Collimonas fungivorans: one gene and its partner. The protein of the gene in region 1 interacts with the protein of each later gene in a pairwise test. Links are inferred from orthologs where the notes say so. Each region holds a gene or a part of one and is shown in the gene's direction. Other genes may lie near its edges.

The links.
Region 2: the proteins of secG (region 1) and secA interact in binary tests that used the Escherichia coli proteins (3 or more experiments, as listed by UniProt). The link is inferred for Collimonas fungivorans from one-to-one orthologs.

The regions. Positions count from the first base shown.
Region 1 is NZ_CP013232.1:2,142,410-2,154,670, forward strand. Bases 3,369-6,092 are described here. They hold secG (preprotein translocase subunit SecG), read left to right. Parts: upstream 3,369-4,366; coding sequence 4,367-4,819; downstream 4,820-6,092. Other genes in these bases: CFter6_RS09215 (threo-3-hydroxy-L-aspartate ammonia-lyase), read left to right, coding at 3,369-3,436; tpiA (triose-phosphate isomerase), read left to right, coding at 3,542-4,309; CFter6_RS09235 (NADH-quinone oxidoreductase subunit A), read left to right, coding at 5,136-5,495; CFter6_RS09240 (NuoB/complex I 20 kDa subunit family protein), read left to right, coding at 5,499-5,975; CFter6_RS09245 (NADH-quinone oxidoreductase subunit C), read left to right, coding at 5,985-6,092. In the rest of the region: CFter6_RS09195 (type 1 glutamine amidotransferase domain-containing protein), read right to left, coding at 1-600; CFter6_RS09200 (GNAT family N-acetyltransferase), read left to right, coding at 721-1,230; CFter6_RS09205 (hypothetical protein), read left to right, coding at 1,307-1,561; peroxide stress protein YaaA, read left to right, coding at 1,651-2,427; more of CFter6_RS09215, read left to right, coding at 2,450-3,368; more of CFter6_RS09245, read left to right, coding at 6,093-6,581; CFter6_RS09250 (NADH-quinone oxidoreductase subunit D), read left to right, coding at 6,581-7,834; NADH-quinone oxidoreductase subunit NuoE, read left to right, coding at 7,890-8,369; NADH-quinone oxidoreductase subunit NuoF, read left to right, coding at 8,366-9,661; NADH-quinone oxidoreductase subunit NuoG, read left to right, coding at 9,710-12,064; NADH-quinone oxidoreductase subunit NuoH, read left to right, coding at 12,064-12,261. UniProt on the Escherichia coli protein: Subunit of the protein translocation channel SecYEG. Overexpression of some hybrid proteins has been thought to jam the protein secretion apparatus resulting in cell death; while this may be true it also results in FtsH-mediated degradation of SecY.
Region 2 is NZ_CP013232.1:5,028,046-5,040,400, reverse strand. What follows is about bases 7,524-10,809. They hold secA (preprotein translocase subunit SecA), read left to right. Parts: upstream 7,524-7,849; coding sequence 7,850-10,609; downstream 10,610-10,809. Other genes in these bases: CFter6_RS22025 (M23 family metallopeptidase), read left to right, coding at 7,524-7,636. In the rest of the region: CFter6_RS22060 (D-alanine--D-alanine ligase), read left to right, coding at 1-886; CFter6_RS22055 (cell division protein FtsQ/DivIB), read left to right, coding at 946-1,713; cell division protein FtsA, read left to right, coding at 1,724-2,956; cell division protein FtsZ, read left to right, coding at 3,078-4,253; CFter6_RS22040 (peroxiredoxin), read left to right, coding at 4,486-4,992; lpxC (UDP-3-O-acyl-N-acetylglucosamine deacetylase), read left to right, coding at 5,136-6,071; CFter6_RS22030 (hypothetical protein), read right to left, coding at 6,128-6,529; more of CFter6_RS22025, read left to right, coding at 6,683-7,523; bifunctional glutamate N-acetyltransferase/amino-acid acetyltransferase ArgJ, read left to right, coding at 10,817-12,055; CFter6_RS22010 (ATP-binding protein), read left to right, coding at 12,196-12,355. UniProt on the Escherichia coli protein: Required for protein export, interacts with the SecYEG preprotein conducting channel.

The DNA.
Region 1 (12,261 bases):
AGCCGGGTCCCAGAAACGGCCGCAGAATTTCATCAAGTTCCAGGCGCTGCGCTCCAGCTTCCATGTCAGCGCGGTGGTTTTCCGGCCATGCAGCGCGGATTTGCCGCTGCGCGGCGAGCGGCTGCGGGCGGCCAGGACGACACCGTGGCAGATCGCGGCCACCGGCTTGCCGCTTTCGAAGAAGGCGCCGGTAAAATCCTGCAGCGGCTGGCTTTCCAGGTAAGCCAGCATGCCGCGTGCACGGTGGCCGCCGGGCAGCAGCAGGCCGTCGTAGCGGGCGACATCCAGCTCGGCATAGGCCAGCGGCGCCTGGAACGCGCTATCGCCTGCCAGCGCGGCATAATCGGCGCGCGCAGCGGTATTGGCGCGCAGCGCCAGTCCCAGCAATTTGATTTTCTTGAGCAGCGGTATCCAGCCCCAGGCATCCAGGCCTTCCCCGGACAGCATCAGCGGATCGGCCTCGGCCACCTTGCCGTCGGGCGTGGCGAACACCACCTGGTGTCCGCGCGAGGTCAGGATGCGCCACGAGACCGCAACTTCGCTGGGATCGAAATCCAGGCTGGGCAAGGGGATCAGGACGGTTTTCCGGATTGGATTCATGGGATCGCCGAGATGGGGTCGCCTAGATGGCGGTGTTCTGGATGGGACGCCTAGACAAGCTTCAAGGCATTGCTTATGCTGCGATCCTACAGGGAAATACCTGACTCATAGGGAAAATCGATGACGGTTCTTGCAACAGAACGGCTGGTCTTGCGCAAGCTGACCACGGACGACGCCGGGTTTTACCTGCGCCTGGTGAACGAGCCCTCGTGGCTGCAGTTCATCGGCGACAAAGGCATACGCAGCGTGGAAGCGGCGCGCGCCGCGCTGCTGAGCGGGCCGATGGCGATGTATGAGAGCCACGGTTTCGGTTTCTACATGGTGGAGCTTAAGGATAGCGCCACGCCGATCGGCATGTGCGGCCTGATCAAGCGCGAGACCCTGCCGGGCGTCGACATCGGCTATGCCTTTGTGCCGGAATTCTGGGGCAAGGGCTACGCTTACGAAGCGGCGTCGGCGGTGCTGGCGTTCGGCAACCAGACCTGCGGCCTGCAGCGGATAGTGGCGATTACCGCGCCGGACAACCATCAGTCGATCCGGCTGCTGGAAAAGATCGGCTTGAAATTCGAGGCATTGCTGGAGCTGAAGGGCGACGGCGAAAAAACCAAACTGTTTGCCTGCCAATTTTAGTTCGCTCTTGCCGCAATGCGGACCAGGCGCCGGCGTGCTATGGTGGCAGTTCGCAATCTCACTTCAGGAGGCGGTAATGAAGCTGATTGAGCCGGATGAAATGGAAGATTTCCAGGCGATCTTGCAGGCGCGGCATCTGGCTGCGGACGACTTCGAATTGCATCAGGTGGATACCACCGACCCCAAGACCGATGAAATATTCGGACTGACCGGTTTTGTCACGGTGAGCAGGAAATCCAACGGACACAAGAAGCAGTATCCGATAGGCGACGGTTCCAGCTGGGTAACCGAATTCGAGCGCGATCTGCAGCGAGGCGCTTTCGCAGGGTAATTAAGCGCCGGCAGCGAGCTGCCGCCAGCGCCGTTATGTTTGTTTCGGTATCATTGCGGACATTCTCAGGTTTATTTGGATATCGTCATATGCTGATTGTTTTGTCGCCCGCAAAATCCCTCGATTACAGCACTCCCAGCAGCACCGAAACACACACCACGCCGGATTTCATCAGCCATTCAGCCGAGCTGATCGGCGTCCTGCGCCAGCTGTCGCCGGCCGAGGTCGGCAGCATGATGAAAATCTCCGATCCGCTGGCCCAGCTCAATACCGCGCGTTTCGCTTCGTGGTCGAAGAAATTTACCAGCGCCAATTCCAAGCAGGCGATCATGGCTTTCAACGGCGACGTCTACGAGGGCCTCGATGCGGCCTCCCTGAGTACAGCGCAGCTGAACTACGCGCAAAGCCGGATCCGGATCCTGTCGGGCCTGTACGGCGTACTGCGGCCGCTGGACCGGATGCAGCCGTACCGGCTGGAGATGGGCACCAGCCTGGCCAACCCGCGCGGCAAGAATCTCTATGCGTTCTGGGGCGACACCGTGACCCAGGCCCTGAACCAGCAGCTCAGCCAGCAGAAATCCGACACGCTGGTGAACCTGGCGTCGGAAGAATATTTCAAGGTGGTGCGGCCGAAGGTGCTGGCAGCCAGCATCGTTACTCCGGTATTCGAAGATTGGAAAAACGGCAAGTACAAGATCATTTCGTTCTACGCCAAGCGGGCGCGCGGTTTGATGGCGCGTTATGCGGCGCTGAACAAGATCAGCGATGCGGAAAAGCTGAAAGCGTTCGACCTCGGCGGCTATCGATTTATTCCGCAGGATTCCGACAGCGGCCGCTGGATGTTCCGGCGCCGCCTGGCAGATTAAGATTAATTACAAAGGATGAAAAATGGCTGCAACTGAATTGGCCGTCGCCTACGCGGATATCGCCGCCGCCGCCAAACGCCTTGAGGGCGTCGCCTACAAGACGCCGGTGCTGACTTCCAGCCAGGCCGACCACCAGGCGGACGCCAGCGTGTTTTTCAAGTGCGAAAATTTCCAGCGGGTGGGCGCTTTCAAGTTCCGCGGCGCCTATAACGCCATCAGCTGCCTCAGCGAAGAGCAGAAGCAGCAGGGCGTGGTGGCGTTTTCATCCGGCAACCATGCGCAGGGCATGGCGCTGGCGGCGCGCATGCTGGGCGTGCACGCAACCATCGTCATGCCAAGCAACGCGCCGGCGATGAAGCTGGCGGCGACGCGCGAATACGGCGCCGAAATCATTCTGTACGACCGCGAGCGCGAAGACCGCGAGGTGATCGCCGCGCAACTGTCGGCCGAGCGCGGTTGCGCCGTGATCCCCGCATACGATCATGCGGACGTGATTGCCGGCCAGGGGACGGCGGCGAAAGAGCTGTTCGATGAAGTGGGGCCGCTCGATTACCTGTTCGTATGCACCGGCGGCGGTGGTCTGCTGTCCGGTTGCGCTATCGCCGCGGCGCAATTGTCGCCCGGCTGCATCGTCATCGGCGTCGAGCCGGAGGCTGGCAACGATGCACAACAATCGTTGCGAACCGGCAATATCGTGCATATCCCGGTGCCGGACACGATTGCCGACGGCGCCCAGACGCAGCATGTCGGCAAGCTGGTGCTGCCTATCCTGCAGGCATATGTAAAAGACATCGTTACCGTCAGCGACGACCAGTTGCGGACCCAGATGCGCTTCTTTGCCGAGCGCATGAAGATCGTGGTCGAGCCGGCGGGCTGCCTGGCGGCTGCCGCGGTCCTGCACCGGGTGTTGCCGTTCGCGAGAGAAAAAGTAGGGGTGATAGTCAGCGGCGGTAATGTCGATATGGAACTTTTTGCGCGCAGTATTGCTGTCGCGAAACCATTTTCCTGAACTCTGCCAGATAAAACCGTATGCCATATATTTCCTGCCGGTTTGACCGCCTTCCCTGCGAAGCGTTAGAATGCCGGGTTATTGAAAACTTGGGCCTCGGTAAATATGCGTCGTAAACTTGTAGCCGGTAACTGGAAAATGAATGGCAGTCTGGTTGCCAATGCTGCATTACTGGCGGAAATCAAGGCTGGGCAGGCTGCTCCCGGGCTGGCCGCAGCTCCTGCTTGCGATATTGCTATCTGCGCACCGGCGCCTTATCTCGCGCAATGCCAGGCCGAACTTGCCGGATCGGCAATTGCCTGGGGCGCACAAGACGTTTCCGCGCACACCGCCGGCGCCTATACCGGCGAAGTAGCGGTCAGCATGTTGCAGGATTTTGCTTGCCGCTACGTTATCGTCGGCCATTCCGAGCGGCGCGCTTATCACGCGGAAAGCGATGAGCTGGTGGCGCAGAAGGCATTGCGTGCCTTGCAGGCGGGTGTCGTGCCTATTGTGTGCGTCGGCGAAACCCTGGCCGAGCGCGAAGCTGGCCAGACCGATGCGATAGTGGGGCGGCAACTGGCGGCAGTGCTGGATGTGCTGGATGCGGCCGACCTGGCTCGGATCGTGGTGGCGTATGAGCCGGTATGGGCGATCGGCACCGGCAAGACAGCGACGCCGCAGATGGCGCAAGATGTGCATCTGGCCTTGCGCGCCAAGCTGGCGGGGAAGAATCCCGCAGCGGCGGCTGAAGTAAAGATTTTGTATGGCGGCAGCATGAAACCCGACAACGCTGCCGAATTGCTGGCCATGCCGGATATAGACGGCGGCCTGATTGGCGGCGCAGCGTTGAAGGCGGTTGATTTTCTGGCGATTGTCGCTGCAGCCCGGTAGTTCGATAGTCCGGATTTAGTAAAAATAAAGCATTAACTCTCCTTGGAAATCTATTAAATGAACACAGTATTTAACATCATTGTCATCGTTCAGGTGTTGTCGGCGTTGACGATCATCGGCCTGGTGCTGCTGCAGCATGGCAAGGGCGCCGACATGGGCGCGGCTTTCGGCTCCGGCGCTTCCGGCAGCTTGTTCGGCGCTACCGGCTCTTCGAATTTCCTGTCGAAATCGACCGGCGCGGCGGCCGCGCTTTTCTTTATCGCGACATTGGCATTGGTGTACCTGGGGAATCATCGTTCGGCGGTTACCGGCGGCGTGATGGAAAATCTGCCGGCGGCTTCGGCCCCTGCAGCGGCAACTCCAGCAACAGCGGCGCCTGCGGCAGCAATTCCAGACACATCGGCGGCGCCGGCTGCGGCTTCTGCGGCAGCCTCCGGATCGGCTAGCGCGGCAGCTTCCGTGCCGGCACCGTCGACCGGCAGCGCACAGTCGAATCAAATTCCAAAGTAAGACTAGTCTCACAGTGAAATTGCTGACTTTTAATCCGATTGTGCATTGAACAAAAGTAGCAAATCAGGTTAAAATACGCGCTTATGCCGACGTGGTGAAATTGGTAGACACGCTATCTTGAGGGGGTAGTGGCGAAAGCTGTGCGAGTTCGAGTCTCGCCGTCGGCACCAAAGAATATGAGGCCAGCAACGGTTGCCCCTGCGCTGGCTTTTTGTCGAGGAACTTGTGGCGTGGTTTGCCGGATTGGGGGCGTCAGGTTTGAGAATTCGAACCGGCAAATCATTCTGCTAATCGTTCAAACTACTGGCGCAAAATTGTGAACCTCGAAAATTATTTTCCCGTCCTGCTGTTTATTCTGATCGGTATCGCGGTTGGCATCGCCCCGCAAGTGCTTGGTCGTGTACTTGGGCCGCATCGGCCCGACTCCCAAAAAACTTCTCCATACGAATGCGGTTTTGAAGCATTCGAAGACGCGCGCATGAAGTTCGATGTGCGTTATTACCTTGTCGCCATTTTGTTCATTTTGTTCGATCTGGAAACCGCATTTTTCTTCCCGTGGGGGGTTGCCATGCGCGACCTCGGATGGCAGGGCTTTGTCACGATGATGGTGTTTATCGCCGAATTCGCGGTGGGCTTCTGGTACATCTGGAAACGCGGCGCTCTGGATTGGGAGTAAGCCATGTCTATTGAAGGTGTATTGAACGAAGGCTTTGTCACCACTACTGCTGACAAATTGATCAACTGGACCCGCACCGGTTCGCTGTGGCCGATGACGTTCGGCCTGGCCTGCTGTGCCGTCGAAATGATGCATGCCGGCGCCTCGCGCTACGACATGGACCGTTTTGGTGTAATCTTCCGGCCGTCGCCGCGTCAGTCCGACGTGATGATCGTGGCAGGCACGCTGTGCAACAAGATGGCGCCGGCCTTGCGCAAGGTGTACGACCAGATGCCGGAGCCGCGCTGGGTGATTTCCATGGGCTCTTGCGCCAATGGCGGCGGCTACTATCACTATTCGTATTCCGTGGTGCGCGGCTGCGACCGCATTGTGCCGGTCGACATTTACGTGCCTGGCTGCCCGCCGACTGCCGAAGCGCTGCTGTATGGCATCATCCAGCTGCAAAACAAGATTCGCCGCACCAATACGATTGCGCGCTAAGAGAGCACCATGACGACCAAACTGGAAACCCTGGAAGCCGCCGTGCGCAATGCGCTTGGCGACGACCTGCAAAGTCTGACCGTGGCCTTCGGCGAGATCACGATCGTGGTCAAGGCTTCGAATTACCTGTCGGCGATGCGCGTGCTGCGCGATCACGCCGATACCCGTTTTGAAGAACTGATCGACCTCTGCGGCGTCGATTATTCGACCTACGGCGACGGCGCCTGGGACGGCGCGCGTTTCGCGGCGGTTTCCCACCTGCTGTCGATCGAGCACAACTGGCGCCTGCGGGTGCGCGTGTTCGCGCCGGACGACGAGATGCCGCTGCTGGCTTCGCTGACCGAGATCTGGCCGTCGGCCAACTGGTATGAGCGCGAAGCATTCGATTTCTTCGGCATCCTGTTCGAAGGCCACAACGACTTGCGCCGCATCCTGACCGACTACGGTTTCATCGGCCATCCGTTCCGCAAGGATTTCCCGGTGTCGGGTTATGTCGAGATGCGCTACGACGCTGAGCAGAAGCGCGTAATTTATCAACCCGTAACGATCGATCCGCGCGAAATCACGCCGCGGGTGATTCGTGAAGAACATTACGGGATCAAATAATGGCAGAAATCAAGAACTACACGCTGAACTTCGGCCCGCAGCATCCGGCCGCGCACGGCGTTTTGCGCCTGGTGCTGGAGCTGGACGGTGAAGTGATCCAGCGTGCCGACCCGCATATCGGCCTGCTGCATCGCGGCACCGAAAAGCTGGCGGAACAGAAAACCTACCTGCAATCCGTACCCTACATGGACCGCCTCGACTACGTGTCGATGATGTGCAACGAGCACGGCTACGTGATGGCGATCGAACGCCTGCTGGGCCTGGAAGTGCCGCTGCGCGCCCAGTACATCCGCGTCATGTTCGACGAAATCACGCGCCTGCTGAACCACCTGATGTGGATCGGCGCGCATGCGCTGGACGTCGGTGCGATGGCGGTGCTGCTGTACGCATTCCGCGAACGCGAAGATTTGATGGATTGCTACGAAGCCGTATCCGGCGCCCGCATGCATGCGGCTTATTATCGTCCAGGCGGCGTTTACCGCGACCTGCCGGACACCATGCCGCAGCACAAGGCCTCGCTGGTGCGCAATGCCAAGGCAATCAGCGCCCTGAATGAAAACCGCCAGGGTTCGCTGCTGGACTTCATCGAAGATTTCACCGTGCGCTTCCCGAAATACGTGGATGAGTACGAGACGCTGTTGACCGACAACCGTATCTGGAAACAGCGCCTGGTCGGCATCGGCGTGGTGTCGCCGGAGCGCGCCAAGGCCATGGGCTTTACCGGCGCCATGCTGCGCGGTTCCGGCGTCGAATGGGACCTGCGCAAGAAGCAGCCGTACGAAGTGTACGACTTGCTGGACTTCGATATCCCGGTCGGCAAGAACGGCGACTGCTACGACCGTTACCTGGTGCGGGTGGAAGAAATGCGCCAGTCCAACCGGATCATCAAGCAATGCGTAGAGTGGCTGCGCAACAACAGCGGCCCGGTGATGACCACCAACCACAAGGTTGCGCCGTCGTCGCGGGTCGACATGAAATCGAACATGGAAGAGCTGATCCATCACTTCAAGCTCTTCACTGAAGGTTTCCATGTGCCGCCGGGCGAAGCGTATGCCGCGGTGGAGCATCCGAAGGGCGAGTTCGGCGTCTACATCGTTTCCGATGGCGCCAACAAGCCGTACCGCCTGAAGATCCGTGCACCTGGCTTCCCGCATCTGCAAGGGTTGAACGAAATGGCCAAGGGCCACATGATTGCCGATGCCGTCACCATCATCGGTACGCAGGATATCGTTTTCGGTGAAATTGACCGTTAAGTCTGCTGTTACCAATTAACTATAGCGCAACATACCGCGCACGAATGGCCAACACATGTTGTTAAGTCAAGACACATACAAAAAAATCGATCGCGAAGTAGCGAAATTCCCCGCCGACCAGAAACAGTCGGCGGTGATGGCCGCGCTGGCGATTGCGCAGGATGAAAAGGGCTGGCTGGCGCCGGAAACCATGCAGGATGTCGCAGACTATCTGGGCATGCCGGCCATCGCGGTGCAGGAAGTCGCGACCTTTTACAATATGTACAACACCAAGCCGGTCGGCAAGCACAAGATCAGCATCTGCACCAACCTGCCGTGCCAGCTGTCCGGCGGCGAGCGCGCTGCAGAGCATCTGAAGCACAAGCTCGGCATCGGTTTCCGCGAAACCACGGCCGACGGCCAGTTCACGCTGGTGGAAGGCGAGTGCATGGGCGCTTGCGGCGATGCGCCGGTGCTGTTGGTGAACAACAAACGCATGTGTAGCTGGATGTCGAACGAGAAGATTGACGGCTTGTTAGAGGAACTGAAAAAATGACCAGCCTGCACAATCGTCACATCAATCCGCTGATCCTGGCTGACCTGGACGGCAACAACTGGCACTACGCCGATTACGTCAAGCGCGGCGGCTATACCGCCCTCAAGCGCATTCTGTCTGAAAAAATCACGCCGGAACAAGTCATCGCCGAACTGAAAGCCGGTTCGCTGCGTGGCCGTGGCGGCGCCGGTTTCCCGACCGGCCTTAAGTGGAGCTTCATGCCGCGCCAGTTCCCCGGCCAGAAGTACCTGGTCTGCAACACCGACGAAGGCGAGCCGGGCACATTCAAAGACCGCGACATCATCCGCTACAACCCGCATTCGCTGATCGAAGGCATGGCCATCGGCGCTTACGCCATGGGCATCACGGTCGGCTACAACTACATCCACGGCGAAATCTGGTCCGGCTACGAGCGCTTTGAAGAAGCGCTGGAAGAGGCGCGCGCCGCCGGCGCCCTGGGCGACAAGATTTTCGGCAGCGAATTCAATTTCCAGCTGCACGCATTCCACGGCTACGGCGCTTACATCTGCGGCGAAGAAACCGCCTTGCTGGAATCGCTGGAAGGCAAGAAGGGCCAGCCGCGCTTCAAGCCGCCTTTCCCTGCCAGCTTCGGCCTGTACGGCAAGCCGACCACGATCAATAACACCGAGACTTTCGCGGCCGTGCCTTTCCTGCTCAACATGGGCGGCGAAGCCTATGCGGCCCTGGGCAAGCCGAACAACGGCGGCACCAAGATCTTTTCGATCTCGGGCGACGTTGAACGGCCGGGCAATTACGAAGTGCCGCTCGGCACGCCGTTCGCCAAGCTGATGGAACTGGCCGGCGGCATGCGCGGCGGCAAGAAGATCAAGGCTGTGATCCCTGGCGGCTCGTCCGCTCCGGTGATCAAGGGCGACGTCATGATGGACACCGATCTCGATTACGATTCGATCGCCAAGGCCGGCTCGATGCTCGGTTCCGGCGCCGTGATCGTGATGGACGAAACGCGCTGCATGGTGAAATCGCTGCTGCGCCTGTCGTACTTCTATTTCGAGGAATCCTGCGGCCAGTGCACGCCATGCCGCGAAGGCACGGGCTGGCTGTACCGCCTGGTGCACCGGATTGAAACCGGCCACGGCCGTCCGGAAGACATGGATCTGCTGGACACGGTTGCCGGCAACATCATGGGCCGCACCATCTGTGCGCTCGGCGATGCGGCAGCGATGCCGGTGCGCGGTTTCCTCAAGAATTATCGCGAAGAATTTGAATATCACATCGAGCATAAGCATTGCTTGGTGCCGGCATACGTTTAAGCCTGCGCAAGCAGCGTGCAAAACACTTAGGCAAGAAAAGCAAAAGCCATGGTTGAAATCGAAATAGACGGCAAGAAAGTGGAAGTCCAAGAGGGCAGCATGGTAATGGATGCTGCCAACAAGATTGGCACTTACATTCCGCACTTCTGCTATCACAAAAAACTCTCCATCGCGGCCAACTGCCGCATGTGCCTGGTCGAGGTGGAAAAAGCGCCGAAGGCGCTGCCAGCCTGCGCCACGCCGGTGACCGCCGGCATGATCGTACGCACCGCCAGCGAAAAAGCCACCACTGCGCAAAAGAGCGTGATGGAATTCCTGCTGATCAATCACCCGCTGGATTGCCCGATCTGCGACCAGGGCGGCGAATGCCAGCTGCAGGATCTGGCGGTCGGCTACGGCAAATCGTCTTCCCGCTACGAAGAAGAAAAGCGTGTAGTGGCGCCGAAAGACGCCGGTCCGCTGATCTCCATGCAGGAAATGAGCCGTTGCATCCAATGCACCCGCTGCGTCCGCTTCGGCCAGGAAATCGCCGGCGTGATGGAATTCGGCATGGTCGGCCGCGGTGAACACTCCGAGATCACTACCTTTGTCGGCAAGACTGTCAATTCCGAACTGTCGGGCAACATGATCGACCTGTGCCCGGTCGGCGCCTTGACATCCAAGCCGTTCCGCTACAGCGCCCGCACCTGGGAATTGTCGCGCCGCAAATCGGTCAGCCCGCATGACGGCCTGGGCGCCAACCTGGTGGTGCAAGTCAAGTCCGGCAAGGTGATGCGCGTGCTGCCGCTGGAAAACAACGACGTCAACGAATGCTGGCTGTCGGACAAGGACCGCTTCGCCTATGAAGGCCTGAACAGCGCCGAGCGCCTGACCAAACCAATGCTCAAGCAAGACGGCAAGTGGCAGGAAGTCGAATGGCAGACCGCGCTGGAATATGTGGCGCACGGCCTGCGCAATATCCGCCATGAGCATGGCGCTGACGCCATTGCTGCTGTAGGCACTCCGTATTCGACGCTGGAAGAATTGTCGCTGCTGCAAAAAGTGACGCGCGGCCTGGGTTCGGAAAACATCGATTTCCGCCTGCGCCAGTCCGACTTCGCGCTGGATGGCAAGGTCATGCCATGGCTGGGCATGTCGATCAACGAATTCGCACAGCTCGACCGTACCTTCATCATCGGCTCGTTCCTGCGCAAGGATCATCCGCTGCTGTCGGCGCGAGTACGCTTGGGCATCAAGCGCGGGGCCAAGCTGAGTATCCTGCACGCAACTGACGACGACCTGCTGATGCCGGTCGCCAACAAGATGATCGTGGCGCCGTCGGCCTGGCTGTCGGCCCTGGGCCAGGTAGCTGTCGCAGTGGCGCAGGCCAAGAGTATTGCGGTTCCTGCCGGTTTCGAGAATGTCGAAGCCTCGGCGGCAGCCAAGCAGACCGCCGCCAGCCTGCTGTCCGGCGAATCCAAAGCGGTATTGTTGGGCAACGCCGCGGCGCAACACCCGCAAGCTTCGCAACTGCATGCAGTGGCGCAATGGATTGCGCAGCAGACCGACGCCAAGTTCGGCTACCTGACCGAAGCCGGCAACACCGTCGGCGGCTACTGGGCCAATGCCTTGCCTGCCGCCGCTAATGGTGGAAAAAGCGGCCGCAATGCACAGCAGATTTTCGCGCAGCCGCACAAGGCATATGTCTTGCTGAACGCCGAGCCGGAGCTGGACAGTTTCGATCCGCAAACTGCTGTTGCCGCGCTGAAGCAGGCCGAGATGGTCGTGACCTTGTCGGCTTACAAGCACGGTGCCGAATACTCCGACGTGCTGCTGCCGATCGCGCCGTTCACCGAAACCTCCGGCACTTTCGTCAACTGCGAAGGCCGCGCGCAAAGCTTCAACGGCACCGTCCGGCCAATGGGCGACGCTCGTCCGGCATGGAAAGTGCTGCGCGTCCTGGGCAACCTGCTGGGCCTGCCTGGTTTCGACTACGATACTTCGGAAGCGATTCGCGATGAAGTGCTGGGCACCGGCGAAGTTGCTGCCGCCAACCTGGCAGCGCGCCTGAACAACATCAGCGACCTGCAGCCGCAAGCCGTGGCGCAAACCGCCGACGGCGCGCTGGAACGCATCGCCGACGTGCCGATCTATTTTGGCGACGCCGTGGTGCGCCGCGCCGCTTCGCTGCAAGAGACCGTGGATGGCCAGGCGCCGCAAGCATGGCTGTCGGCTGCGCTGGCGGCAAAACTGGGCATCGCCGCCGGCGATCGCGTCAATCTCAAACAAGGGCAGGGCGCTGCCGCGCTGGCAGCGGCAATTGATCCTGCGTTGCCGGAAAACGTGGTGCGCGTTGCAGCTGGGCACGCCTCGACCGCGGCGCTGGGCGCAATGTTCGGTTCTATCGTAGTGGAGAAAGCATGATGGATCATTTCATCGCCGCCATCAATGCCACCGGCGCCGACTGGTTCGGCTTCATCTGGCCGCTGATCTGGAACCTGATCAAGATCGTCGTCGTAGTCGTGCCGCTGCTGCTGTGCGTGGCTTACATGACTTACTGGGAGCGCAAGCTGATCGGCTGGATGCATATCCGCCTCGGCCCTAACCGGGTCGGTCCGGCC
Region 2 (12,355 bases), 2.9 Mb from region 1 along the record:
GCTGAAGGCATTGAAAAGCCATGGCGTTGACGCCTATCTGTTTGATACGCGCGAGCGCAGCCTGGCCGAGCTGGCGGCGGAGAAATTCGACCGCGTGTTCATCGCCCTGCACGGCCGTTACGGCGAAGACGGGACTTTGCAGGGCGCGCTGGAGCAGCTCGGCATTCCTTATACCGGGCCGGGCGTGATGGCGTCGGCGATTGCCATGGACAAGGTCATGACCAAGCGCATCTGGCAAAGCATGGGTTTGCCGACGCCGCGTTTTATCGTACTGGATTCGCACAGCGCAACTCGCGAAGAACTGCGCCAGGTGCCGGACGTGCTGGGTTTGCCGCTGATGCTGAAAGCGCCGCATGAAGGATCGACTATCGGCATCAGCAAGGTCGTGGGCTATTCCGACATGAGCGAAGGTTTTGCCTTGTGCGCCAAATTCGATGAAAAAGTGCTGGCGGAAGAATTCGTCGCCGGACGCGAGCTGACGGTGCCGGTGCTTGGCGCCGGCCGCAATGCACGGGCTTTACCTATTGTTGAAATTCGCGCACCGGAAGGCAATTACGACTATCAGCATAAATATTTTACCGATGATACCAAGTACTTGTGTCCGGCGCCCCTGGATGAGGGACTGACGCAGCACATACAGTCGCTGGCGGTGCAGGCTTTCAATGCACTCGGATGCGAGGGCTGGGCGCGGGTCGATTTCATGCTGCGCTCTTCCGACAACGAACCGTTCCTGCTGGAGATCAACACTTCGCCGGGCATGACCGGCCATTCGCTGGTGCCGATGGCAGCCAAGGCGGACGGTGTGAGCTATGAAGACCTGTGTGTGGAAATACTGAAATCGGCCTCGCTTGACCTGAATCCGTCAAAAGACTGGAAGCCAGACTGATCCGGGCCGAAAAACCTGAATAGAAAACCTTAACGATCCAAGCGATAAAGTCGATAACCATGTGGCAAGACATCAAAATGTTGAACGCGATTTCCGGCACCCTGCTGGGACTGGCTGCGCTCGCATTGCTGGCGTCTGGCGTCTGGTGGCTGGCGCAGCGTCCGATGTTTACGCTGAAGACGATCAGGATCGAAGGTGCGGGGCAGAGCGAACTGCGGCGCGTCAATCCGTTGATTGTCCGCGCCAGCGCGCTGCCGCGCATCAAGGGCAATTTTTTCACGGCCAACCTGGATACGGTGCGCAGCGCGTTCGAATCGGTGCCGTGGGTGCGCAAGGCGGCGGTGCAGCGCGAATGGCCGAATACGCTGATCGTGACGATTGAAGAGCATCAGCCGTTGGCTACCTGGGACGATGACGGCCGCCTGCTGTCGGTATATGGCGATTTGTTTACCGCCAACCTGGATGAGGCGGAAGAAGACGGCGAACTGCTGCGCTTGTCAGGCCCGAAAGGCAGTGAGAAAGATGTCACGGCGCGCCTGGCGGATTTTCGGGCATGGTTTGCGCCGCTGAAGCTGAACCCGGTAGAGGTGGATTTATCGAGCCGTTATGCGTGGACCGTGAAACTGGACAACGGCATGACGGTGGAGCTGGGGCGTGAGCAAAACAAGAGCACGCTGAAAGACCGTGTGGAACGGCTGGTGCAGATTTATCCGCAACTGCTGTCGCGTTTGCAGAACCGGATTGAGAGTGTAGATATGCGGTATCCGAATGGCTTGGCGCTGAAGGCTAGCGGTTTGTCGACCGGATTGGGAAGCAAGAAAAAATAAGCGAAACACTATGACAAAAGACGCAAAAAACCTGATCGTCGGTCTCGACATCGGCACCTCCAAGGTGGTGGCCGTGGTAGCCGAGGTATTGTCCGATGGGCGCCATGAAGTCATCGGCCTGGGCCAGGCTGAGTCCAAGGGGCTGAAAAAAGGCGTGGTGGTGAACATCGAGGCCACCGTCGAGTCTATCCAGCGCGCACTGGAAGAGGCGGAGCTGATGGCCGACTGCAAGATCCGCAACGTGTACACCGGGATCGCAGGCAGCCATATCCGCAGCTTCAATTCCAGTGGCATGGTGGCGATCAAGGATAAGGAAGTCAGCGCGGCCGACGTCTCGCGCGTTATAGAAACGGCGAAGGCGGTCAACATTCCGACCGACCAGCAATTGCTGCATACGGTGCCGCAGGAATTTATTGTGGACAGCCAGGAAGATGTGCGTGAACCAATCGGCATGAGCGGCATCCGACTGGAAGTCAAGGTGCACATCGTGACCGGTGCGGTGTCGGCGGTGCAGAACATCGTCAAGTGCATCCGCCGCTGCGGCCTGGAAGTGTCGGACCTGATCTTGCAGCCGATGGCGTCGGCCGATGCGGTGCTGACGCCAGACGAAAAAGAGCTGGGCGTGGTGCTGGTCGATATCGGCGGCGGCACCACCGACGTTGCGGTGTTCACCGAAGGCGCGATCCGCCATACCGCGGTAATCCCGATCGCCGGCGACCAGATCACCAACGACATCGCGATGGCGCTGCGTACGCCGACCAACGAGGCGGAAGAAATCAAGTTGCGCTACGGCGTGGCCAAGCAGATCCTGGCCGATCCGGGCGAGACGCTGGAAGTGCCGGGCCTGGGCGACCGCAATCCGCGCACCCTGTCGCGCCAGGCGCTGGCGGCGGTGATCGAGCCACGAGTCGAAGAGCTGTTTGCGCTGGTGCACCAGGTGGTGCGCGAGTCAGGTTACGAAGAAGTGTTATCGAGCGGAGTGGTGCTGACCGGCGGCTCGGCAATGATGCCCGGCATGATCGAACTGGCGGAAGACATTTTCCTCAAGCCTGCACGGCTGGGAACGCCGGACTACCGCGGCCAGCTGGCCGACGTGGTGCGCAGCCCGCGTTATTCGACTGTGCTGGGGCTGCTGCTGGAAGCGAAGAAGCAATACCTGCGCGGTTATATCGTGACACGCCAGGAAGGTTCGGCGAAGGCGATCTGGCAGCGCATGAAGGAATGGTTTTTGGGTAATTTCTAATACGGTTTTTAATACGAGATTTGTTTTTAACGTTGTTTGTGCAACACGCAGTTGTCAGTTGCTAGGCCTCACACAGCGTGATGCCTATTGACTGAATGCTGCATCTTTATGAGGAAATATCATGGAAATCGATATGCTTGACAATGCAACTTTGGGCACCGTGATTAAAGTTGTCGGCGTCGGTGGCGCCGGCGGCAATGCGGTCCAACATATGATCAACAAGGGTGTGTCAGGAGTGGAGTTCATCGCCGCCAACACCGATGCGCAGGCGCTCAAGCAATCGAAGGCGCACAACGTGATCCAGATCGGCGAGACCGGCCTGGGCGCGGGCATGAAGCCGTCGGTGGGTCGTCAGCTGGCCGAGGAATCGCGCGGCCGGATCGAAGACGCATTGCGCGGCGCGCACATGGTGTTCATCGCTGCCGGCATGGGCGGCGGCACCGGCACCGGCGCTGCGCCGGTGGTGGCGCAGATCGCCAAGGAACTGGGCGCGCTGACGGTGGCGGTAGTGTCGAAGCCGTTTTCGTATGAAGGCCAGAAGTGCATGGACATCGCCGACGAAGGCCTGGAAGCCCTGTCCCAGCATGTTGATTCGCTGATCATCATTCTCAACGAGAAGCTCGAAGAGATTTATGAAGACGACAGCATGATGGAGTGGTTGCAGCACGCCGACGACGTTCTCAACAACGCCGTTGCCGGTATTGCTGAAATCATCAATGTGCCTGGTCACATCAACGTCGACTTCAATGACGTCAAGACCATCATGGGCGAACAAGGCAAGGCGATGATGGGTACCGCTACCGCATCCGGCGTCGATCGCGCGCGCCTGGCGGCGGAGCAGGCGGTTGCCTCGCCGCTGCTGGACGGCATCGATCTGTCCGGCGCGCGCGGCGTGCTGGTCAACGTCACCGCCAGCCGCAGCCTGAAGGGTAAGGAAATCAAGGAAGTGATGGCGACCGTGCGTGCGTTTGCGGCGCCGGACGCTTCGATTGCCCAGGGCATCGCCTACGACGAAACCATGGGCGACGATATCCGTGTCACCGTGGTGGCCACCGGCCTGGGCCGTGCACGCAAGGCCGTGCAGCTGGTGCAGGCGCCGATGATGCGTACTGGCACCCACAACGAGCCGATGATGCATGGCCAGGCTTCGGTGGGACACGGCAGCTCTTCGTTCGAAGGCATGAAGGCGCCGGCGGTATGGCGTCGCGAGTCGGCTTCCGACACGGTGCGGGCTTTGGAAAAGAACGGCATGGAAACCTACGACATTCCGGCTTTCCTGCGCAAGCAAGCCGACTAAGTCAGGGCTCTTTAGTCTCAATGATGATGGCGGGTGCTGATACCCGCTATCATGGCCGGCATTCTGCATGAAGTTGCGGAACAGGGCATACTGCGGGTTCAACGCCGCGTCGAAAGGCGCGGCGTTTTCTTTTGTAGCATCCGCCAACATTCTGTGCCTCTGGAATACCGGCGCGCGCCTTAGCGTTGCGCCACGGGCTTCAGGGCATCCACACCTAGACAAGGAATTAATCATGACCATCAAGATCGGCGATAGCCTGCCGGAAGGCAAATTAGCAGAATTCATCGAAACCGAGACCGAAGGTTGTTCGCTCGGACCGAACTCGTTCAATGTCAGCGACCTGGTCAAGGGCAAGAAAATCGCCCTGTTCGCCGTGCCGGGCGCTTTCACGCCGACCTGTTCCGCCAAGCATCTGCCTGGCTACATCCAGCATGCGGCAGAATTCAAGGCCAAGGGCGTCGATGAAATCTGGGCGATCTCCGTCAACGATGCATTCGTCATGGGCGCCTGGGGCCGTGACCAGAAAGCCACCGGCATCGTGCGTTTGCTGGCTGACGGCAACGCCGATTTCGTCAAGGCGCTGGGCCTGGACGCCGATTTCGGCAAGTTCGGCATGGGCGTGCGCTCGCAGCGTTTCTCGGCGCTGATCGACGACGGCGTGGTCAAGCAGCTGAACGTGGAGCAGGGCGGCAAGTTCGAAGTGTCCAATGCGGAAACCCTGCTGGCGCAACTGGCCTAAAAGCTAGCCGTTGCGGGTAGAGTAGGCGGCGCCAGTGGCGCCGTTTTTCAGTTCCGGGGGCGGAAACATCCAGGCGTGTTTTTTACCCCACAATAACTACACATCGTTACAGAATAATTATCAGTCAGACTTATAATGTCATCATGTTGAAACAGCGCACTATCAAAAGAATTGTCAAGACGACAGGCATTGGCGTCCATTCCGGCACCAAGGTCGAGCTGACCCTGCGCCCGGCGGCAGTGGATACCGGCATCGTTTTCCGGCGCGTCGATATGGATCCTGCCATCGACTTCCCGGCCAAGGCCACCGAAGTCGGCGATACACGCATGGCCTCGGTGCTGGTCAAGGACGGCGTGCGGGTTTCCACCATCGAACATCTGATGTCGGCCTGCTCGGGGCTGGGCATAGATAACCTGTATGTCGACGTGACTGCCGAGGAAATCCCCATCATGGATGGCTCGGCCTCGTCGTTCGTATTCCTGCTGCAGCAAGCGGGGCTGGAAGAGCAAAACGCCGCCAAGAAATTCGTGCGCATCAAAAAATCGGTCGAGGTGCGTGAAGGCGAAGGCGACCGCGAGAAATGGGCGCGGCTCGATCCATGCAACGGTTTCAAGCTGAAATTCTTTATCGAATTCAACCATCCAGCGGTGGATGGCACCGGCCAGACCGCGGAAGTGGATTTCAGCATCCAGTCGTATGTGAAGGAAGTGGCGCGTGCGCGCACATTCGGTTTCATGCAGGATGTGGAAACCATGCGCGGCCTGGGACTGGCGCGCGGCGGTTCGCTGGAAAACGCCATCGTGATGGATGAGTACCGCATCCTCAACAGCGACGGTTTGCGCTACGAAAACGAGTTTGTCCGCCACAAGATCCTGGACGCCATCGGCGACCTGTACCTGATCGGCCATCCGCTGCTGGCCAGCTACACCGCCCACAAATCTGGCCATGGCCTGAACAACCAGCTGCTGCGCGCTTTACTGGCTCAGCCGGATGCCTATGAGGTGGTCAGCTTCGACGAGTTGACTGAAGCGCCCGGCGCTTATCAGCGTCAGGTCGGGCAAGAGTGGGCTCTCAACTAGCTGTCTGTGTATAATGCCATTTTTGCAAGATGGCGTTTATCCCCGCCCGTAGCGATTTATTTTTTATCGCTATAGCGCCTGACCATCGCTGCGATAGCATTTTTCAGTGCTTCGTTGGCAGCCGATGGCTCCAGTTCCTCCATCAGCGAAGAGAATGCCGAAACAGCTTTGGATGAAAGTAGTGCCTGCTTGACAGCAGGCGCTTTCATTAGGTTTTGGCTTACTTGCACTTTGATTCGGATTGCATTAATCTGCCAATTTCCTGCCAGCAATTGGTTTTGCAGGCGTGGCAGTTGCTGCTTCAATTTGCTTGCCAGAGCTGCATTGGGAGCTGACAGTACCAGCTGCCCGGCTTCGCATTGCAATACTTCGCAGGTACTGAACATGGCAGGCAATTCGGCGGCGCATTGCTTTTGCAGCGCCGCCATGCGTGTGACAGCGGGCAGCAAAGCCGCCATCTTGTCATTCCCCCGTAAAAAATCGGCAACGGCTTTTTGAGTTTGAGGCCTGGAACCCGTTGTCGCTGGCCGGTAAGAAGAAGGTGAGAGTCTACGCATGATGGTGAAACCATATCACACCTGTGACCCGCTCAGGGCTTCACCGGAGCTGCAATGCAGGTAATTCTGTTGCACCCGCGTTTTAATCGCGCAAAATCCATCACCTTAGGCGCCAGGCACATCACCCTGATGATCGTCGTTTTTTTACTGGCGGTATTGCTGGCGACCGGATTATTGTATTTCCTCACCGCCCGTTATGCGGTCGGCCTGCCGTTTGCGGGCAAGGCCGCCGGCGACGCTGTCGCCGGAGTGCAGGATAAAGACAAGTACCTGAAGGAAAACCTGGCGGCGATGGCCATCAAGCTCGGTGAAATGCAGGCGCAGCTGATGCGCCTGGATGCCTTGGGTGAGCGGGTCCAGGGCTTGGCTGGGGTCAAGCCGGAAGAGTTCAATTTCAAGGAAGCGCCGGGACGCGGCGGCGCCGAATCGAGCAGCCTGTACGACCGGCGCTCGCACGACATGAGCATGAGCGAATTCCAGCTGGCGCTGGACGCCATGTCGCGCGATGTCGGTTTCCGCACCGACTACCTGAACGTGGTCGAAACCGTACTGATGAGCGACCGCATCAAGTCCAAGCTGCTGCCGACCAACCAGCCGGTCAGCGTCAACTACAATTCCTCCAGCTTCGGCTGGCGGCTCGATCCGTTCACCGGCCGCAGTGCATTTCATGAGGGACTGGATTTTCCAGCCTCGGTCGGCACCAATATCGTCGCCGCGGCGGCCGGCGTGGTAATCGCGGCCGAATATCATCCGCAATACGGCAACATGCTGGATATAGACCACGGCAACGACATCATCACCCGCTACGCCCATGCCTCCAGGCTGTTTGTCAAAGTGGGCGACATCGTGCAGCGCGGCCAGCATATCGCCGATATCGGCACTACCGGGCGTTCGACCGGACCGCACCTGCATTTCGAAGTAAGAATCAAGGGCGTGGCGCAGGATCCGCGCAAGTTCCTGAACGCGGGCACCGACCTGGCCAAGATGGCAACATTGGCCGGGAAGTAATGAATGTTGTTGTAATGCAAGCACAGTAGAGCCCGGATGCGCCGGATGCCGGGCACAATTTGCGCAACTTGCTATTGTTTCCTGGTGCATAACCCCAATGTGTCGGGGACTGCATGATAAAATTCTCCGATTATTTATTTAGCCACAGCCCGGTTTCGGGGCCATCCACAAGATGCCGCGGAATGCCGCCGGCGCTTTTTTTAGAATCCAAGCATGTCATTACTGACCCAGATTTTCGGTAGCCGCAACCAGCGCCTGCTTAAGCAATATAAAAAAGTCGTCCGACAAATTAATGCACTTGAACCGGCGTTCGAAAAACTGTCCGATGCCGAGCTGCAGGCGAAAACGCCGGAGCTCAAGCAGCGCATAGCCGACGGCGAAAAGCTCGACGCCTTGCTGCCGGAAGCGTTCGCGGTTTGCCGTGAAGCCGGCAAGCGGGTCTTGAAAATGCGCCATTTCGACGTGCAGCTGATAGGCGGCATGGTATTGCATTACGGGAAAATTGCCGAAATGGGTACCGGCGAGGGCAAGACGCTGATGGCGACCCTGCCGGCATACCTGAATGCGCTGTCCGGCAAGGGCGTGCACGTGGTGACCGTGAATGACTACCTGGCGCAGCGCGATGCCGAGTGGATGGGACGTTTATACAGCTGGCTGGGTCTGACGACCGGGGTCAACCTGTCGTCGGTGGAGCATGACGCCAAGCAGGTCGCCTACGGCGCCGACATCACCTACGGCACCAACAACGAATTCGGTTTCGATTACCTGCGCGACAACATGGTGTACGACGCCGCCGACCGTGTGCAGCGTACCCTGAATTTCGCCATTGTCGATGAAGTCGACTCGATCCTGATCGACGAAGCGCGTACGCCGCTGATCATTTCCGGCCAGGCTGAAAATCACACTGACCTGTATTACAAGATCAATGAAGTGCCGCCGCTGCTGACCCAGCAGGTCGGCGAAGAAACGCCGGACGGCAAGGGCAAGGTTGAAGTCCCCGGCGATTACACCAAGGATGAAAAAGCGCACCAGGTGCTGCTGACCGAAGCCGGCCATGAAAAGGCCGAGCAGATCCTCACCGACATGGGTTTGCTGGCAGAAGGCGCCTCCCTGTACGACGCCGCCAACATCAGCCTGATCCATCACCTGTACGCCGCGTTGCGCGCGCACTCGCTGTACTTCAAGGACCAGCACTATGTGGTGCAGGGCGGCGAAATCGTCATTGTCGACGAATTCACCGGCCGCATGATGACCGGCCGCCGCTGGTCGGACGGCTTGCACCAGGCAGTGGAAGCCAAGGAAGGCGTCAAGATCCAGAACGAGAACCAGACCCTGGCCTCGATCACTTTCCAGAACTATTTCCGCATGTACGGCAAGCTGGCCGGCATGACGGGCACCGCCGATACCGAAGCCTACGAATTCCAGGAAATCTATGGCCTGGAAACCGTGGTGATCCCGCAAAACCGGCCGAACCAGCGCAAGGACCGGCAGGACCAGGTCTACAAGACATCGCAGGAAAAATACAATGCGATGCTGAAGGATATCCAGGACTGCTACGAGCGCGGGCAACCGGTGCTGGTGGGCACCACTTCGATCGAAAACTCGGAGCTGTTGTCTTCGATCCTGACCAAGGCCAAGCTGCCGCACAACGTGTTGAACGCCAAGCAGCACGCACGGGAAGCGGAAATCATCGCGCAGGCAGGCCGTCCGCAAGCGATCACTATCGCCACCAACATGGCGGGGCGCGGCACTGACATCGTGCTGGGCGGGAATGTCGAGAAGCAGATCCAGTTCATCGAAGCCGACGAGTCGCTCGGCGACACCGAAAAACAACTGCGCTCCGACAAGCTGCGCGATGATTGGCAATCGCTGCATGACCACGTGGTCAATGCCGGCGGCTTGCATATCATCGGCACCGAGCGCCATGAATCGCGGCGGGTGGATAACCAGTTGCGCGGCCGCGCTGCGCGCCAGGGCGATCCGGGCTCCTCGCGTTTCTACCTGTCGCTGGACGACGCCTTGCTGCGCATTTTTGCCGGCGACCGCGTGCGCGCCATCATGGACCGGCTGAAAATGCCGGAAGGCGAGCCGATCGAGGCTGGCATCGTGTCGCGTTCGATCGAATCGGCGCAGCGCAAGGTCGAGGCGCGCAACTTCGATATCCGCAAGCAGCTGCTGGAATATGACGATGTCGCCAACGACCAGCGCAAGGTGATCTACCAGCAGCGCAACGAATTGCTGGAATCGCAAGGCGTTTCCGAAACGGTGGCGTCGCTGCGCGAAGGTGTGCTGGACGATACTTTCCGTACCTATGTGCCGGAAGAGTCGCTTGAAGAGCAATGGAATATCCCGGCGCTGGAAACGGCCCTGGCCAACGACCTGCACCTGGAAGTACCGCTTGGCGAGATGCTGAAATCGGAACCGAACCTGACCGACGAAGATCTGCTGGAGCGTGTGCTGACCGCCGCCAGCACTACCTATGACACCAAGACCGAAATCGTTGGCAAGGAATCGTTCGCAGGCTTCGAACGCAGCGTCATGCTGCAAAGTGTCGACAGCCATTGGCGCGAGCATCTGGCTGCGCTGGACCATCTGCGCCAGGGGATCCACCTGCGCGGCTACGCGCAAAAGAATCCGAAGCAGGAATACAAGCGCGAAGCGTTTGAACTGTTTGGCCAGATGCTGGACCTGATCAAAAATGAAGTGGTCAAGGTGGTGATGACGGTGCGTATCGAAAACCGCGAGGAAATTGCGGCTGCCGAAGAAGAAATGGCGCAGTCCCACGTGGAAAACGTGCACTACCAGCATGCCGACTTCGATCCGAGCGCGGCGCCGGAAGCCTTGCTGGCGCCCACCGCGCATAGCGATGAATCGCAGCAGCCGGGCAGCAGCGTGCCGAAGGTCGGCCGCAACGATCCTTGCCCGTGCGGCAGCGGCAAGAAATACAAGCAGTGCCACGGCCAGCTGATGTAACCGGCAATGATGGGCAACGGCTAAAGCAGGGCGGGAAACCCGCCCTTTGCTTTTGTTGCGGCAGATGTACACATGGTCTGCGCATACGCCTTAATACCCCTTAAAATAAGCACTTGGATCAGCTGCCGGTCTGCTGGACCGGGCAACCACCCATTAATCTCGGCAAACCAGCGCCGCCAACACCTATATACCTAGTTAAGGATTCTCATGGCCGTCAATTCCCCCATTCCTGTCGCCGCCGATCTGCTGCCTGTGGCGGGCATCGAGCTTGGCCATGCCGAGGCCGGTGTGCGCAAAGCGAATCGCAAGGATTTGCTGGTGATGAAACTGGCGCCGACGGCGACGGTAGCCGGGGTGTTTACGCAAAACCGCTTTTGCGCTGCTCCGGTACAAGTCAGCAAAGCGCATCTGGCCGCCGCCGAGATTTCCGGCGAGCCTGTCCGTGCGCTGCTGATCAATACCGGCAACGCCAACGCCGGCACCGGCGAAGCCGGCCTGGCGGCAGCCAATGCCACTTGTGATGCGCTGGCGGAGTTGCTGGGCTGCCATGCAGCACAGATATTGCCGTTTTCGACTGGCGTGATCCTGGAGCCGCTGCCGGTGGAGCGCATCGCTGCCGGTTTGCCGCAGGCGATACAGAACCTGCAAAGCGACAACTGGTTCAATGCCGCCGAGGCTATCATGACTACCGATACGCAGCCAAAAGCTGCTTCACGCAGCCTGGTTATCGCCGGCAAAACGGTGACGCTGTCCGGCATCAGCAAGGGCGCCGGCATGATCAAGCCGAATATGGCGACAATGCTCGGTTTCCTGGCGATCGATGCGAAAGTGGCGCAGCCGGTGCTGGAGCACATGGTGCGCCAGGCCGCCGACCGTTCGTTCAACTGCATCACCATCGACGGTGATACCTCGACCAACGACTCGTTCATGCTGATCGCCACCGGCGCCGGCGAACTGGAAGTGAGCAGCGTCGATAGTCCGGAATATGCGGAGCTGGCGGCGGCTGTCACCGATATTTCCCGGCATCTGGCGCAAATGATCATCCGCGACGGCGAAGGCGCTACCAAGTTCATCACGATCACCGTGGAACAGGGGCAGAATGCTGCAGAATGCCGCAAGATCGCTTATTCGATCGCTCACTCGCCGCTGGTCAAGACGGCCTTCTTCGCCTCTGATCCTAACCTGGGCCGTATCCTGGCGGCTATCGGTTATGCTGGCGTCGACGACTTGGACGTCAGCAAGCTGGACCTGTACCTGGATGACGTCCTGGTGGCAAAAAGTGGTGGCCGCAATCCAGAATACCAGGAAGCCGACGGCCAGCGCGTCATGAAACAGAGCGAGATCCTGGTGCGGGTGCAACTGGCGCGAGGCGATGCCGATGCGACTGTGTGGACTTGCGATTTATCGCATGACTATGTCTCGATCAATGCTGACTATCGCTCCTGAGCCGATCATACTTTGAGAAAAATGCCGTCCGAGGCCGTTTGTCGGTCGCGGCGGCGAATTTGTTTTGACAAATAATATTCACCCAGCAGCGTTTTGCTTTACGTCAGAATGGGGAAATCCCATTTGTCACCAAACCAGCCATGACTCAATTAGACCAATTCCTGATCCGCGCCGAAGCCTTGCTGGCCCGGCTTGAATCCATCCTGCCGCAAGCCAAGGCTGCTCCCGACTGGCAGGCGGCGACCGCCTTTCGCTGGCGCCACCGCGGCGGATCTGCCGGCGGTTACCTGCAGGCAGTCG